DNA from 3 places in the Shinella sp. OV683 genome. Region 2 is predicted to be linked to each of the others. Evidence: predicted binding sites of a transcription regulator. Region 2 holds the regulator's gene; each other region holds the start of a gene.

Region 1 (4,645 bases), 930 kb from region 2:
TCGAGGATCTCCGCTTGTGAGCCGAGAATGCGCAGATGGGCTGCGACGCCTTCGCTGAGCTTCTTGCCCTTGCTGCACACCACGATGACCTGAACCTGCGCGAACTCTTCACCCCAGTCGCTGGTCTCGCGATAATCGCGGTGAAACGAGGATGGCACGAGAAACGGGCGTTCGTCGATGCCATCGGCATCGCGCACGTCGATGAGGGTGGGGGCCTGGGAAGAGCCGAGAAGCCGGAAGAGTTTTTCGGACGAAATTGCGCCAAAGGATGCCATGGTTTTGCTCCGTGTAAAGTTGGTCGAACGGATGCGAAACTGTGGCATGGCGCCTCGTGGAGCGCTCGCGAACTCCATGATGTATTTGTGCCGAAATGCCGGAGGGTTGTCAATGTGTGGCTGGCATCTCGATCAGGCTTTCCGCACAGTCGATGATCGTCTCAGGGCCAGGGCGCGGCGAGAAGTCCAGCACGCGACGCGCCTTGTCCGAGTTCAGGAGAAACTTGCGCCCGATCAGCGGCGCAAGTGTTCTCAATTGCGGCAGGAATGGCAAAAACAGTTTGACGAGGAAATTCGGCAGGCGGCGTGTCGGTGTTTTCGAGCCGAGACTACCCGGATGCCCGCGCAGGGTTTTGGCGATCTCTTCCATCCACATGAAATCACCGGCCGCGATGAAGCGTTCGCCTGCCGCTTCCGGTGAGATCATGGCGCGGATATGCAGGTCGGCAAGATCCCGCACATCCACCACCCAAAAGCCCAGTCTCGGCATTGCTGCCGGGCGCCCCTCAAGCAGGTCCCTGATGATCTTGACCGAGCCGAGATTGTCGGCGGAGAGAACCGGACCGAAAACCGCGCCGGGAAGCACTGTGGCCAACTCCGTGGCCCCGCCATTTCGTTCCATGAAGTCCCAGGCGGCGCGTTCGGCAAGGATTTTCGACACGCGGTAGGCGTCGAATTGCCGGTCGTCGTGATCGGCCCAGATCGTTTCGTCACTGACGAGGCCGGAATCAAGCGGAGGCCTGGCCGCCGCCGCTGCCGATGTCATCACGACGCGTTTTACGTCAGCCTTTACGGCAGCCCGCAGCACGCGCCGGGTACCCTCTCGTGCCGGCCCGACAAAAGCATCCCTGTCGCCTGGTTTCCCATCTCCGAGCGGCGATGCGACATGGAGAACGTAGTGACATCCAGCCATTGCCACATCCCAACCCGCGTCGTCGAGCAGGTCAGCGGCGAAGAAGGAAAGGCCGTCCGTATGTCCTGCCGCAGAGGCGATCTCGACCCGGATCGCTGGCTCTTTCGACAGATTGCGCAGTGTGGACCGCACAGCGTAGCCACGCTTCAGCAATTCGACGATGCACCATTTGGCGATGAAGCCACTGCCGCCTGTAACCAGAACCATTTCCTGCATCTCAACTCCTCAGTCTGCTGGGCCGCGCATTGACCCCATGTATGCGGGTGTATACTCTGTAAGATCGACAAAGTCTACACTTGTATATTTATGATTGGACCTCCCTATGGAAGAGACCTCGCATCGTCCGCGAAATGCTGCAGCGACACGGCTGGCGATTCTGGAATCGGCACGCGCCGCCTTCATAAAATCCGGCTACGAGGGGGCCGGTGTCCGCGAGATTGCAGAAGGCGCCGGTGTAACAGCCATGCTGATCAACCGCTATTTTGGTTCGAAGGAAGGACTATTTGCCGAAGTGCTGGCGCGGGCCAACGAGAACCCGATCATCGCCACGCCTGAAACGTTGCGTGCACCCGACCGCGCGCGCAAGATCGCCAACGCATTGGTTGATGTAACAGCACCCGGCGCGACTGCGCTCGATGGCTTTCTGATCATGCTGCGCTCGGTCTCCAACGAACGGGCGCTGGAGATCGCGCGGTACGTCATCGAGAGCCATCATCAGATGAACGTCACTTCGGCACTTCAAGGAAAATTGGCGCCGCAGCGAGCTGCCATACTTTTGTCGTTGGTCGCGGGCATTCAGATCATGCGGCAGATGATCAGCCTGCCGGCATTGGGCGCGGAGGCTGACGATGACCTGGCGCAAATACTCGAGCCGCTGATTGCAAAGCTGATAGACGGCTAACCTCCGCTTCATTCACCAATCCCAATTTTTTGTGGGGGCCATCCTTGACTCTCATTCGGGCCGGTCCTAAATCCACCCCGCTAGCACTCCAAGGAGAGGAGTGCTAACAAACCCATCCTCCGGGTCACCCCCGGCAATGTCATTCGATCGAGGAAACAGACAATGGCAAGCATCAATTTCCGTCCGCTTCATGACCGCGTGGTCGTACGTCGCGTCGAGTCCGAAGAAAAGACCAAGGGCGGGATCATCATCCCTGACACCGCCAAGGAAAAGCCGCAGGAAGGCGAAATCGTCGCCGTCGGCACCGGCGTTCGTGACGACAAGGGTGCGCTCGTTGCACTCGACGTCAAGGCTGGCGACCGCGTCCTGTTCGGCAAGTGGTCGGGCACCGAAGTCAAGCTCAATGGCGAAGACCTTCTGATCATGAAGGAATCCGACATCATGGGCGTCATCGGCTGATTGCCGGTTACCCTTTATTCCATGACAACCAATGGGCAATGAGCCCAGGAGTTTCGTAAAATGGCTGCAAAAGAAATCAAGTTTGGCCGTACCGCACGCGAAAAGATGCTGCGCGGCGTCGACATTCTCGCTGACGCGGTGAAGGTCACCCTCGGCCCGAAGGGTCGTAACGTTATCATCGACAAGTCCTTCGGCGCTCCGCGCATCACCAAGGACGGTGTTTCGGTCGCCAAGGAAATCGAACTCGAAGACAAGTTCGAAAACATGGGCGCCCAGATGGTCCGCGAAGTTGCTTCGAAGACCAACGACATCGCCGGCGACGGCACCACGACTGCAACCGTTCTGGCCCAGGCGATCGTTCGCGAAGGCGCCAAGGCCGTTGCTGCCGGCATGAACCCGATGGATCTGAAGCGCGGTATCGACCTCGCTGTTTCGGAAGTCGTCAAGGATCTCCAGGCCAAGGCCAAGAAGATCAACACGTCTGAAGAAGTCGCACAGGTCGGCACGATCTCCGCAAACGGCGAAAAGCAGGTCGGTCTCGACATTGCTGAAGCCATGCAGAAGGTCGGCAATGAAGGCGTCATCACGGTTGAAGAAGCCAAGACTGCCGAAACCGAACTCGAAGTCGTCGAAGGCATGCAGTTCGACCGCGGCTACCTCTCGCCGTATTTCGTCACCAACGCCGAGAAGATGATTGCAGACCTCGAAGACGTCTACATCCTCCTTCACGAAAAGAAGCTCTCGAACCTCCAGGCCATGCTGCCGGTTCTCGAAGCTGTCGTTCAGACCGGCAAGCCGCTGGTGATCATCGCTGAAGACGTCGAAGGCGAAGCTCTTGCTACGCTCGTCGTCAACAAGCTGCGTGGCGGCCTCAAGATTGCTGCCGTCAAGGCTCCGGGCTTCGGCGATCGCCGCAAGGCCATGCTCGAAGACATCGCCATCCTGACGGGCGGCACCGTGATCTCCGAAGACATCGGCATCAAACTCGAAAACGTCACCCTCGACATGCTCGGCCGTTCCAAGAAGGTCTCGATCTCCAAGGAAAACACCACGATCGTCGACGGCGCCGGCAAGAAGTCGGACATCGAAGGCCGCGTTGCCCAGATCAAGGCTCAGATCGAAGAAACCACCTCTGACTACGACCGCGAAAAGCTGCAGGAACGTCTTGCCAAGCTCGCCGGTGGCGTTGCCGTGATCCGCGTTGGCGGCTCGACGGAAATCGAAGTCAAGGAAAAGAAGGACCGCATCGACGACGCGCTCAACGCGACGCGCGCTGCTGTTCAGGAAGGCATCGTCCCGGGCGGCGGTACCGCTCTGCTGCGTTCTTCCGTCAAGATCACCGCAAAGGGTGCAAACGACGACCAGGAAGCCGGCATCAACATCATCCGCCGCGCTCTGCAGTCGCTGGTTCGCCAGATCGCTGAAAACGCAGGCGACGAAGCCTCGATCGTTGTCGGCAAGATCCTCGACAAGAACGAAGACAACTGGGGCTACAACGCCCAGACGTCTGAATATGGCGACATGATTGCCATGGGCATCGTCGACCCGGTCAAGGTTGTTCGCACGGCCCTGCAGAACGCAGCTTCGGTTGCTTCGCTGCTGATCACCACCGAAGCCATGATCGCCGAGCTTCCGAAGAAGGATGCTCCGATGGGCGGCGGCATGCCGGGCGGCATGGGTGGAATGGACATGATGTAATAAGGCGTCAGCCTTATCTTCATGCTAGATTGAAGGGCGCCTCAAAAGGGCGCCCTTTTTCGCAGGAATTGTCTGCAGGTGTATTTTCGGACTCCACGAGTTTTGTAAATATGCAGCGCTGCCGGCAAATATTAGTCGGCCTATATCTCAGATTTTATCTATACTTAGTCTTTATATCACTGGTTGAATTGCATGCATGCGAATGATTTTGCGTGAAATGATCTAAGGCAACCGTGAAATCGGTTCATCAATTCAGCAAAGAATAAACGTTTACGATGATGGTTTCGTACGGACCGGAATGAAGTTCAAAGCGTGCTATTCACAGTGTGGCTGAAACTACATTGGCTTTTCCACATGAATTATGTGGAATTACAATTTATGTTGCTGTTAATGAAAAAG
Region 2 (4,645 bases):
ATGCGCATAGAGCGACGATTCAAGAATCTGCATGTCCGGTCCTGCCTTTCGGGCTGCTTAGGCGATCGCCTGCTTTTGAAGCTCGACGAGTTCGGCAACGCCGTTCTTGGCTAGGCCCATCAATGTCAGCAACTCTTCCTCGCTGAAGGGTGCGCCCTCCGCAGTGCCCTGGATCTCGACGAAGCCGCCCTTGCCGGTCATGACGAAGTTGGCGTCGGTCTCGGCCGAGGAATCCTCGAGATAATCGAGGTCGATCACCGGCTGGCTGGCGAAGATGCCGCAGGAGATCGCCGCCACATGATCCTTGAGAACCTTCTCAAGGCTCAGCATCTTGCGGTTTTCCATCCACTTCAGGCAATCGTAGAGCGCGATCCAGCCGCCGGTGATGGATGCCGTGCGGGTGCCGCCATCGGCCTGGATGACGTCGCAGTCGACGGTGATCTGGCGTTCGCCGAGCGATTCAAGGCTGACCACGGCGCGCAGCGAGCGGCCGATCAGCCGCTGGATTTCCTGGGTGCGACCGCCCTGCTTGCCGGATGCTGCTTCGCGACGCATGCGGTCGCCGGTGGAGCGCGGCAGCATGCCGTATTCGGCGGTGACCCAACCCTTGCCGCTGTTGCGCAGCCATGCCGGCGGCTTTTCCTCGACGCTTGCGGTGCACAGCACGTGGGTGTCGCCAAACTTCACCAGGCAGGAGCCTTCGGCATGCTTGGAATAGCCGCGCTCGAAACTCACCTTGCGCATTTGGTCGGTTTTCCGTCCGGATGGCCGCATTTTCAAACTCCTTGATCTCGATTGCTGCGTCTTAAGCGGCGCGGCAGCATTTTGCAAAGGAAAAGGGGCGATTTTCCTTTTGCTTAGTCCCATCAAATCCCTATATTTCAGCTTGATCGTCATTTTCGGCGTGTGGATTGCGTACCGATGGGAAGAGCTGCATGAAAGGTCTTGATGACCGCTCGGGAGAAATTTTTCGACGCATTGTCGAAAGCTATCTCGGCAGCGGCGAACCCTTGGGCTCTCGCTCGCTGTCGCGGCTTTTGCCGATGTCGCTGTCGCCGGCTTCCGTGCGCAATGTGATGAGCGATCTCGAGGATCTCGGCCTCATCTATTCGCCGCATGTCTCCGCCGGCCGCCTGCCCACCCAGCAGGGCCTTCGCTTTTTCGTCGATGCCTTCATGCAGGTGGGCTCGCTGTCGGACGAGGAACGCCGCGACATCGACCGGCAGATCCGCCCCGACAATCGTGATGTCCCCGTTGAGACCGCGCTGAATGGCGCAAGCCAGATGCTGTCCTCTGCTTCGCGTGGTGCGGGCCTCGTCATCACCACCAAGAGCGACACGCTGCTCAAGCACGTCGAATTCGTGCGTCTGTCGCCGGAAAAGGCGCTGGTGGTGCTGGTGGGCGAGCGCGACGAGGTCGAAAACCGCATCATTGCCTTGCCGGCGGGGACGACGTCCTCGCAGCTTGTGGCGGCGGCAAATTTCCTCAACGCCCATATGTCCGGCCTGACGCTGAGCGAAGCCAGCGATCGCATCGAGAAACTCAAGGAAACCATCCGCACCGAGCTCGACGCACTCTCCAGCGACCTCGTCGAGCGCGGCCTTGCGACATGGTCGGGTGCCGAGGAAGGCCGGCCGGCGCGTTTGATCGTCCGGGGCCGTTCCAACCTGCTCGATGGCGTTGACGACATGGGCGATCTCGACCGGATACGCATGCTGTTCGACGACCTGGAGAAGAAGGAATCGCTTTCCGACATTCTCGATCTCGCCGAAGGCGGCCAGGGCGTGCGCATCTTCATCGGTTCGGAAAACACGCTGTTTTCGCTGTCCGGCTCCTCGCTGATCGTGGCACCTTACAAGAACAGCGAGGACCGGATCATCGGCGCCGTCGGCGTCATCGGCCCGACGCGGCTCAATTATTCGCGCATTGTGCCGATGGTGGACTATACAGCGCAGCTGATGTCAAAACTCGCCGGCAGCGGCCGATAAGCTGATATTCAGGCAGTTGCGAACACTCAGTATACGGTGCGATGCGCAGAATCTTGACGCAAAGTCTTGATTTTTCCGCTGCAAACCTCGATATCGGCTGCAAATCACGAGAAATTCAGGAATTGCGGAGACCGCCATGACGGATGACAACAAGAACGCGTATCAGACGGACGCCGATGAAAACGCAGCCAATCCGGAAAACGTAGCCGCCGACCAGGCCGATTCTGCCCGGGAACCGGATCCGGTCGAGCTGCTGAAGGCCGAGAACAACGAGATGAAGGACAAGTTCCTGCGGCTGGCCGCCGAGATGGACAATCTGCGCCGTCGTACCGAGCGCGAGATTAAGGACGCCAAGGTCTATTCGGCTGCCGGCTTTGCCCGCGACATGCTATCGGTGTCCGACAACCTGCGCCGCGCGATCGATGCCATCCCGGACGAGGTGCGTGCTGCGGGCGAGGCTGGCCTCATGGCGCTGATCGAAGGTGTTGAGATGACCGAACGCGCAATGCTCGGCGCGCTCGAGCGCCACGGCGTCAAGAAGATCGACCCGAACGGCCAGAAATTCGACCCGAACTTCCACCAGGCGATGTTCGAGGTCCCCAATCCGGAAATTCCGGCAAACACCGTCATCCAGGTGGTACAGGACGGCTATACGATCGGCGATCGCGTGCTGCGCCCGGCCATGGTCGGCGTTTCCAAGGGCGGCCCGAAGGCCGATGCCACCAATCCGGAAACCGCTTCCTGATCGGGCCGCCCGATCATACTGATAGGGCTGACTTGATCATGCAACGACGGCGGCGATGATTGCATTCGCCGCCTTTGCTGCATCTGCAGGCGCAAGATGTACCTGCAGTCCACGCTGGCCACCATTCATGTAGACGCGCTCATGCGCCATCGCTTCTGCTTCGAAGACGGTCGGCACCTGTTTCTTCTGGCCAAACGGCGAGATGCCGCCGACGACATAGCCGGTGGCCTTTTCCGCCAGCGCTGGCTTCATCATATTGGCCGATTTGCCCTTGAAGGCCGCCGCCAGCTTCTTCATGCTGACTTCACGATCCGAAGGCACCACCACGCAGACGGCCTTGCCGTCGACCTCCGCCATCAGCGTCTTGAGCACCATGGACGCCGAAACCCCGATCGCCTCGGCCGCTTGCATGCCGATGCGGTCCGCATCCGGGTCGTAATCATAGGTCAGGACGTCGAACGTGACCTTGGCGGCTGCAAGCGCGAGCGTCGCGCGGGTGGATTTGGACATAGTCTCTCAGTCCTGAAAGGTTGCCGCATAGAGATCCGGCTTGAAGCCGGCCATGGTGGTCTCGTCGGTCACCAGCATCGGCCGCTTGATCATCGTGGGATTGCGCACCATCAGCGCGATCGCCTTTACCTCGTCAAGATCCGCCTTCTCCTCATCCGGCAGTTCCTTGAAGGTCGTGCTCGCCTTGTTGAGCACCTTCTCCCAGCCGAGGATATTGATCCAGGTCTTCACACTCTTGGCGTCGATGCCTTCGGCGCGATAATCATGGAAATTGTAGGCAACGCCGTGGGTGTCAAGCCAGGTGAAGGCCTTCTTCATCGTGTCGCAGTTCTTGATGCCATAGATGGTAACCGGCATGAATTCCGTTCCTCGGATGCGCGTCTTCAGGTTCGTGTATCAAGCCCGTCGCGGATTTGGAATATGTCGCTTTGACACCCCTCCTCGCTCTCCGACGAAATCGGGTGGAAAAACACCGTTTCAGCTGCTTTGCTGTATGACCCAATCGATCTCCAACGAATGATTTCCAATGACCGCATCGCAGCTTTCACTCTACCGAGTAGAAGAACGACACCCAATCGGGCCGATCCTGATCGTCACTAAAAAACGTACACTCGTGGCGCTTGATTTTGGAACGCCGGACGGCCGCTTGTCGCGCCTGCTGCGGACCCGCTTCGGCGATCATGTCTTGCGGGAGGAGCGTGACGACATCAATGACATAGCGCTGGCGCTGCGGGCCTATCTCGAAGGCGATTTCGACACCTTGAATTCGATCCCGGTCGATGGCGGCGGCACGGAATTCCAGCGTCGAGCCTGGGCGGCGCTGCGAACGATCCCGGCTGGCGAGACGCGTACCTATGGGCAGATGACCGATATTCTCGGCAAGCCCAATGCGGCGCGCGCGGTCGGGTTGGCAAATGCGCTCAATCCCATCAGCTTGTTCGTGCCCTGTCATCGGCTGGTCGGCAGCACAGGCGCGCTGACCGGCTATGGCGGTGGCATCGGACGCAAGCGATGGCTGCTCGAACATGAACGCCACTCGCGGTGATGCGCTTTACTGGATATGCGGTTGCTCCGGCCAGAGAATCAGATGCTTCCTTTTGCCGACAAGGCTGCGAATGAGGCAGGCCTCGTTGACGATCCATCGAACCGGCACGTCAAGCATCTGCTCCGCGACGATTTGATCGTCCCACAGCAATGTCATATGCGGGTTGAATGGTCCCTTGATGTCCGTCCCGAGGTCCTTGGCGATCTGACGCGTGAGCTCAAAAAGCGCCTCGTTTGCATTCTTGCCGGCGCAGAGCACCAGCGGCTTGCGTTCTTTGCCTTTGAAACTCACAGCGCGGTCAAACACCAGTTCGAACGGCTCGAACGTGATATGTTCAAGCACCCATCTGACACGCGA
Region 3 (4,645 bases), 950 kb from region 2:
CATTGCCACCGATGCCTCGTTGATGCCCGGCCTGATGAAGATCACCGCCAACGAGATCACCCATGTCAACACGTTCATCCAGTATGGCGCGCTGGCAGCAGTGACGGGTCCTGCCGAGATCCTTCAGGATATGGTCGATGACGACCGCCGCAAGCGCGATCTCGTCGTCAGCCGGCTCAACCAGATGCCCGGCGTGACCTGCGCCAGCCCGGAAGGCACGATCTATGCGTTTCCCGATATCAGCGGTACAGGGCTGAAGGCGCAGCAGGCTGCGGATTTGATTCTGGAAAAGGCTGGCGTGGTGGTGGAATCCGGTGCGTTCTACGGCCAACTCGGCGACGAACATCTGCGGGTCTGCTTCGGCTCGCAGAGCTATGAGCGGCTGGAAGAGGCGATGGACCGACTGAGCGGGTTTTTCAACGGGCTCTGATGTTTCGTCGCAATCGACACATGAAAAGCAGGCCCCCACTGGAGCCCGTCAGACTACTGACAAAGTCTCTGACGTCATCCTTGGGCTTGTCCCAAGGATCTGCGCACGTGGACTATAGCCACTATTTTCAACTATTTAATGAACCGTGAGCAGATCCTCGGGACAAGCCCGAGGATGACGTCGCCGGGTTGGCTTGTCAACAAGCTAACGGGGCTCCAATGGAGCCCCGTTCTGCGTTTGGGAAATGTAAAGGCAGAAGCCTCGTTACATCATGCCGCCCATGCCGCCCATGTCAGGCATGCCGCCGCCGTTTTCCTTCTTGGGGAGTTCGGCGATCATGGCTTCCGTCGTAACCAGCAGGCCGGCAACCGAAGCTGCATTCTGCAGAGCCGTACGCACAACCTTGACCGGATCAACGATACCCATGGCGATCATGTCGCCAAATTCGCTGGTCTGGGCATTGTAGCCGTAGTTGTCGGTGTTGCTTTCAAGGATCTTGCCGACAACGATCGAGGCTTCGTCGCCTGCGTTTTCGGAGATCTGGCGAACCAGCGACTGCAGTGCCTTGCGGATGATGTTAATACCGGCATTCTGGTCGTCGTTTTCACCCTTGATGTCGAGGACGACAGACGCACGCAGCAGAGCCGTGCCGCCGCCCGGAACAATACCTTCTTCGACGGCTGCACGCGTTGCGTTCAACGCGTCGTCGATGCGGTCCTTCTTTTCCTTGACTTCGATTTCGGTTGCACCACCGACGCGGATCACGGCAACGCCACCGGCGAGCTTGGCGAGGCGTTCCTGGAGCTTTTCCTTGTCGTAATCGGAAGTGGTTTCTTCGATCTGGGCCTTGATCTGGGCAACGCGGCCTTCGATGTCGGACTTCTTGCCGGCGCCGTCGACGATCGTGGTGGTTTCCTTGGTGATCGAGACCTTCTTGGAGCGGCCGAGCATTTCAAGTGTGACGTTTTCGAGCTTGATGCCGATGTCTTCGGAGATCACCGTGCCACCGGTCAGGATAGCCAGATCTTCGAGCATCGCCTTGCGGCGATCGCCGAAGCCCGGTGCCTTGACGGCAGCGATCTTGAGGCCGCCGCGCAGCTTGTTGACGACGAGCGTTGCAAGCGCTTCGCCTTCGACATCTTCGGAGATGATCAGCAGCGGCTTGCCGGTCTGAACGACAGCTTCGAGAACCGGCAGCATCGCCTGGAGGTTGGAGAGCTTCTTCTCATGCAGAAGCACGTAGGCATCTTCGAGTTCAGCAACCATCTTTTCAGCGTTGGTCACGAAATACGGGCTGAGGTAGCCGCGATCGAACTGCATGCCTTCGACGACTTCAAGCTCGGTTTCCGCGGTCTTGGCTTCTTCAACTGTGATGACGCCTTCATTGCCGACCTTCTGCATGGCGTCGGCGATGTACTGGCCGATTTCCTTCTCGCCATTGGCAGAGATCGTGCCGACCTGGGCGATTTCTTCCGAGGTGTTGATCTTCTTTGCCTTGGCAACGAGATCCTTGACGACGGCGGCAACCGCGAGATCGATACCGCGCTTCAAGTCCATCGGGTTCATGCCGGCAGCAACGGCCTTGCCGCCCTCGCGAACGATCGCCTGGGCCAGAACGGTTGCCGTGGTCGTGCCATCACCGGCGATGTCGTTGGTCTTCGAAGCAACTTCGCGGACCATCTGGGCGCCCATGTTCTCGAACTTGTCTTCAAGTTCGATTTCCTTGGCGACGGTGACGCCATCCTTGGTGATGCGCGGCGCGCCGAAGGACTTGTCGACGATGACGTTGCGGCCCTTGGGACCGAGCGTGACTTTCACTGCGTCAGCAAGGATATCAACGCCGCGCAGCATCTTTTCGCGAGCATCGCGACCGAATTTGATTTGTTTGGCAGCCATTTTAGAAAACTCCCGGGCTCATGGCCCAATGGTCGTCGTGGAAGGGATGGAAGGGCGATCGGATGATCAGCCCATGATTCCCATGATGTCAGCTTCCTTCATGATCAGAAGGTCTTCGCCGTCGAGCTTGACTTCGGTGCCCGACCATTTGCCGAACAGGACGCGGTCGCCAGCCTTGACATCGAGCGGGATGATCTTGCCGGTTTCGTCACGGGTGCCAGTGCCGACGGCGACGATTTCGCCTTCCTGCGGCTTTTCCTTGGCGGTGTCGGGAATGATGATCCCGCCCTTGGTCTTTGCTTCGGCCTCGACACGGCGCACGACAACACGGTCGTGCAGCGGACGAAAAGTGGTGCTTGTCATTTTATGATCCTTTGATGAGATCAAGGCGAGTGCCGATCTCGTACGTACCTGTAGCACTCTACACCTGAGAGTGCTAGCGGGATTCTGAAGATACATTTTACGTGGTGAACGAGCGCGGCGATGTCGTCATCGGAAGTCCGGCGAGCAGCGAAATCGAACATGGTGAGGCAAGTGCGATCGTTCTTGCTCGCGCTTTTTTCACATCTGTGCCACACAGCACAGCTATCCAGCCCCGGCGGGATAAACAATGAAGAAGTGAGGAACACATGGATTATGTTGTAAAGCTGGGCGACAGCACATCGGCAGCGCCGGTTACTGAGGATCTCGACGGCTGGGTCGTTGTCGAAGGCACACCGTCGATGAAGACTTGGGTGCTGCATACATCGGACGATGGCAGCATGATTTCCGGCTATTGGGAAGCCACGCCCGGCACCTATCACGCGACCTATACGGACTATGAATTCGTCCACATCATGGAAGGCAAGCTGACCATCACCCCGGACGGCGGTGCACCCGTGGTGCTCGGACCGGGCGACGCGTTCGTGGTCGAAGCTGGTTTCAAGGGCCTGTGGAAGATCGACGAAACCATTCGCAAGCACTTCGCCATCAAGCTCTGAATGGAGCCTGGGCAACGGCCGGTCGCAAACCGGCCGTTTTGCGGAATGAGGCTTATCGACTCACTTTGCGAAGGGTCCTGGAAGACAAGGCCGGCGGCTGTCGATTTGAGTAGCGATGAGTGGCACCCAGTTTTCGCGACCACCAACCGGACATACCGCTTCGGCCTCGATGCCGGGCAATCATCACAGGATAGTGCCGATGTCTGATATTGCTCTTTCCACGGCCGTTGCCTCGACCTTGATCGACGACCGTATTCGCGGCTTCCCGGCCGGGCATCCGGCACTGCCGCTTGAGGCAATCGGCAGACAGGGCTGGAAGCCGTTTGACGGCGCGATGTCTTTGCCGTTGATCTCGCTCGACCGCGCAGCCTTTGCAGCCAATATCGACCTGATGATGCGCTATGTCGGTGGGCAGGGCGTCGAGATCTCCCCGCATGCCAAGACGCCAATGTCGACTGCACTTGCCCGGCAACTTCTCGATGCCGGCGCCTGGGGTACGACCGTCGCCGATATCAGGCAGGCCTCGGTGATGCTGAAGGCGGGCATGACGCGTCTGATCCTCGCCAACGAGATCGGCGGCAGGTCGGCAGCCAAGCGCCTTGCTGCATTGCTGGCGAACCATCCGGAAGCAGAGATTCATATCTTCGTCGATTCCGTCGAACTGGCAGAGGCGTTGCGCGATGCCTGGACAGGACGCAGCGATCTGCCATCACTCGGCCTGCTGGTAGAGCTTGGTGCAGCGCGTGCCGGGGCTCGCTCGAAAGATGTCGCGAATGCCATCGTCGAAACCATACTTGTGGCGGAAACCGACAATTTCCGCCTGTGCGGTATTGCTGCCTATGAAGGTGCAGCCGCGACCGCAGATCCAGCCGACACCGCGGACCGGATTTCCGGCTTAATGGAAATCACCGGCGACTTTTACCGGGCGACACGCGCGCGCATCGGTGCCGATCGCAAGCTCATCGTGACCGCGGGCGGATCGGTTTATTTCGACATGGTGGTAGCAGCGCTGAAACCTGTTCTGGCAAGCGATGCAAATGCCACGCTTGTGCTGCGCAGCGGGGCAATTTTCTTCCACGATCATGGTGTCTACGAGCGCGGCCTCACATCGCTCGACGGCCGTGCGGGGTTCCAGATCGACGGCAAGGCGGCATCTGCGGCGAGCGGTTTCAAGCCTGCTTTGCGACTTTGGGCGGAGGTTCTGTCGCGGCCCGAAAGGGGCCTTGCGATCTGTGGCATGGGCCTTCGCGATGTGGCAATGGACCAGGGGCTGCCACGCCCGTTGTCGATCTACAGGGACGGCAGGCTTCTGCGGCAGATCGAGGGCGCCGAGGTGATC

Evidence for each region. Region 2 encodes HrcA, which represses chaperone genes, less so after heat shock. Its sites were predicted from a motif close to GTTAGCACTCNCNNNNNGNGAGTGCTAAC; they were not measured.
Region 1: the regulator HrcA is predicted to act here: its motif matches at 2,169-2,197, upstream of groES (co-chaperone GroES).
Region 3: the regulator HrcA is predicted to act here: its motif matches at 2,739-2,767, upstream of groES (co-chaperone GroES).

What each region holds. Positions count from the first base shown of each region.
Region 1 covers NZ_CM173543.1:3,974,978-3,979,622, reverse strand. Annotated here, with positions in the region: gene ACXHRN_RS19300 (chromate resistance protein ChrB domain-containing protein) at 1-275, opposite strand, end outside; gene ACXHRN_RS19295 (SDR family oxidoreductase) at 385-1,404, opposite strand; gene ACXHRN_RS19290 (TetR/AcrR family transcriptional regulator) at 1,511-2,089, shown strand; gene groES (co-chaperone GroES) at 2,252-2,548, shown strand; gene groL (chaperonin GroEL) at 2,609-4,246, shown strand.
Region 2 covers NZ_CM173543.1:4,900,663-4,905,307, reverse strand. Annotated here, with positions in the region: gene ACXHRN_RS23765 (VOC family protein) at 1-33, opposite strand, end outside; gene rph (ribonuclease PH) at 58-774, opposite strand; gene hrcA (heat-inducible transcriptional repressor HrcA) at 936-1,988, shown strand; gene grpE (nucleotide exchange factor GrpE) at 2,125-2,733, shown strand; gene ybaK (Cys-tRNA(Pro) deacylase) at 2,770-3,243, opposite strand; gene ACXHRN_RS23740 (ArsC family reductase) at 3,250-3,600, opposite strand; gene ACXHRN_RS23735 (methylated-DNA--[protein]-cysteine S-methyltransferase) at 3,770-4,288, shown strand; gene ACXHRN_RS23730 (2'-5' RNA ligase family protein) at 4,295-4,645, opposite strand, start outside.
Region 3 covers NZ_CM173543.1:285,541-290,185, forward strand. Annotated here, with positions in the region: gene ACXHRN_RS01410 (pyridoxal phosphate-dependent aminotransferase) at 1-430, shown strand, start outside; gene groL (chaperonin GroEL) at 695-2,326, opposite strand; gene groES (co-chaperone GroES) at 2,393-2,689, opposite strand; gene ACXHRN_RS01425 (cupin domain-containing protein) at 2,956-3,306, shown strand; gene ACXHRN_RS01430 (alanine racemase) at 3,506-4,645, shown strand, end outside.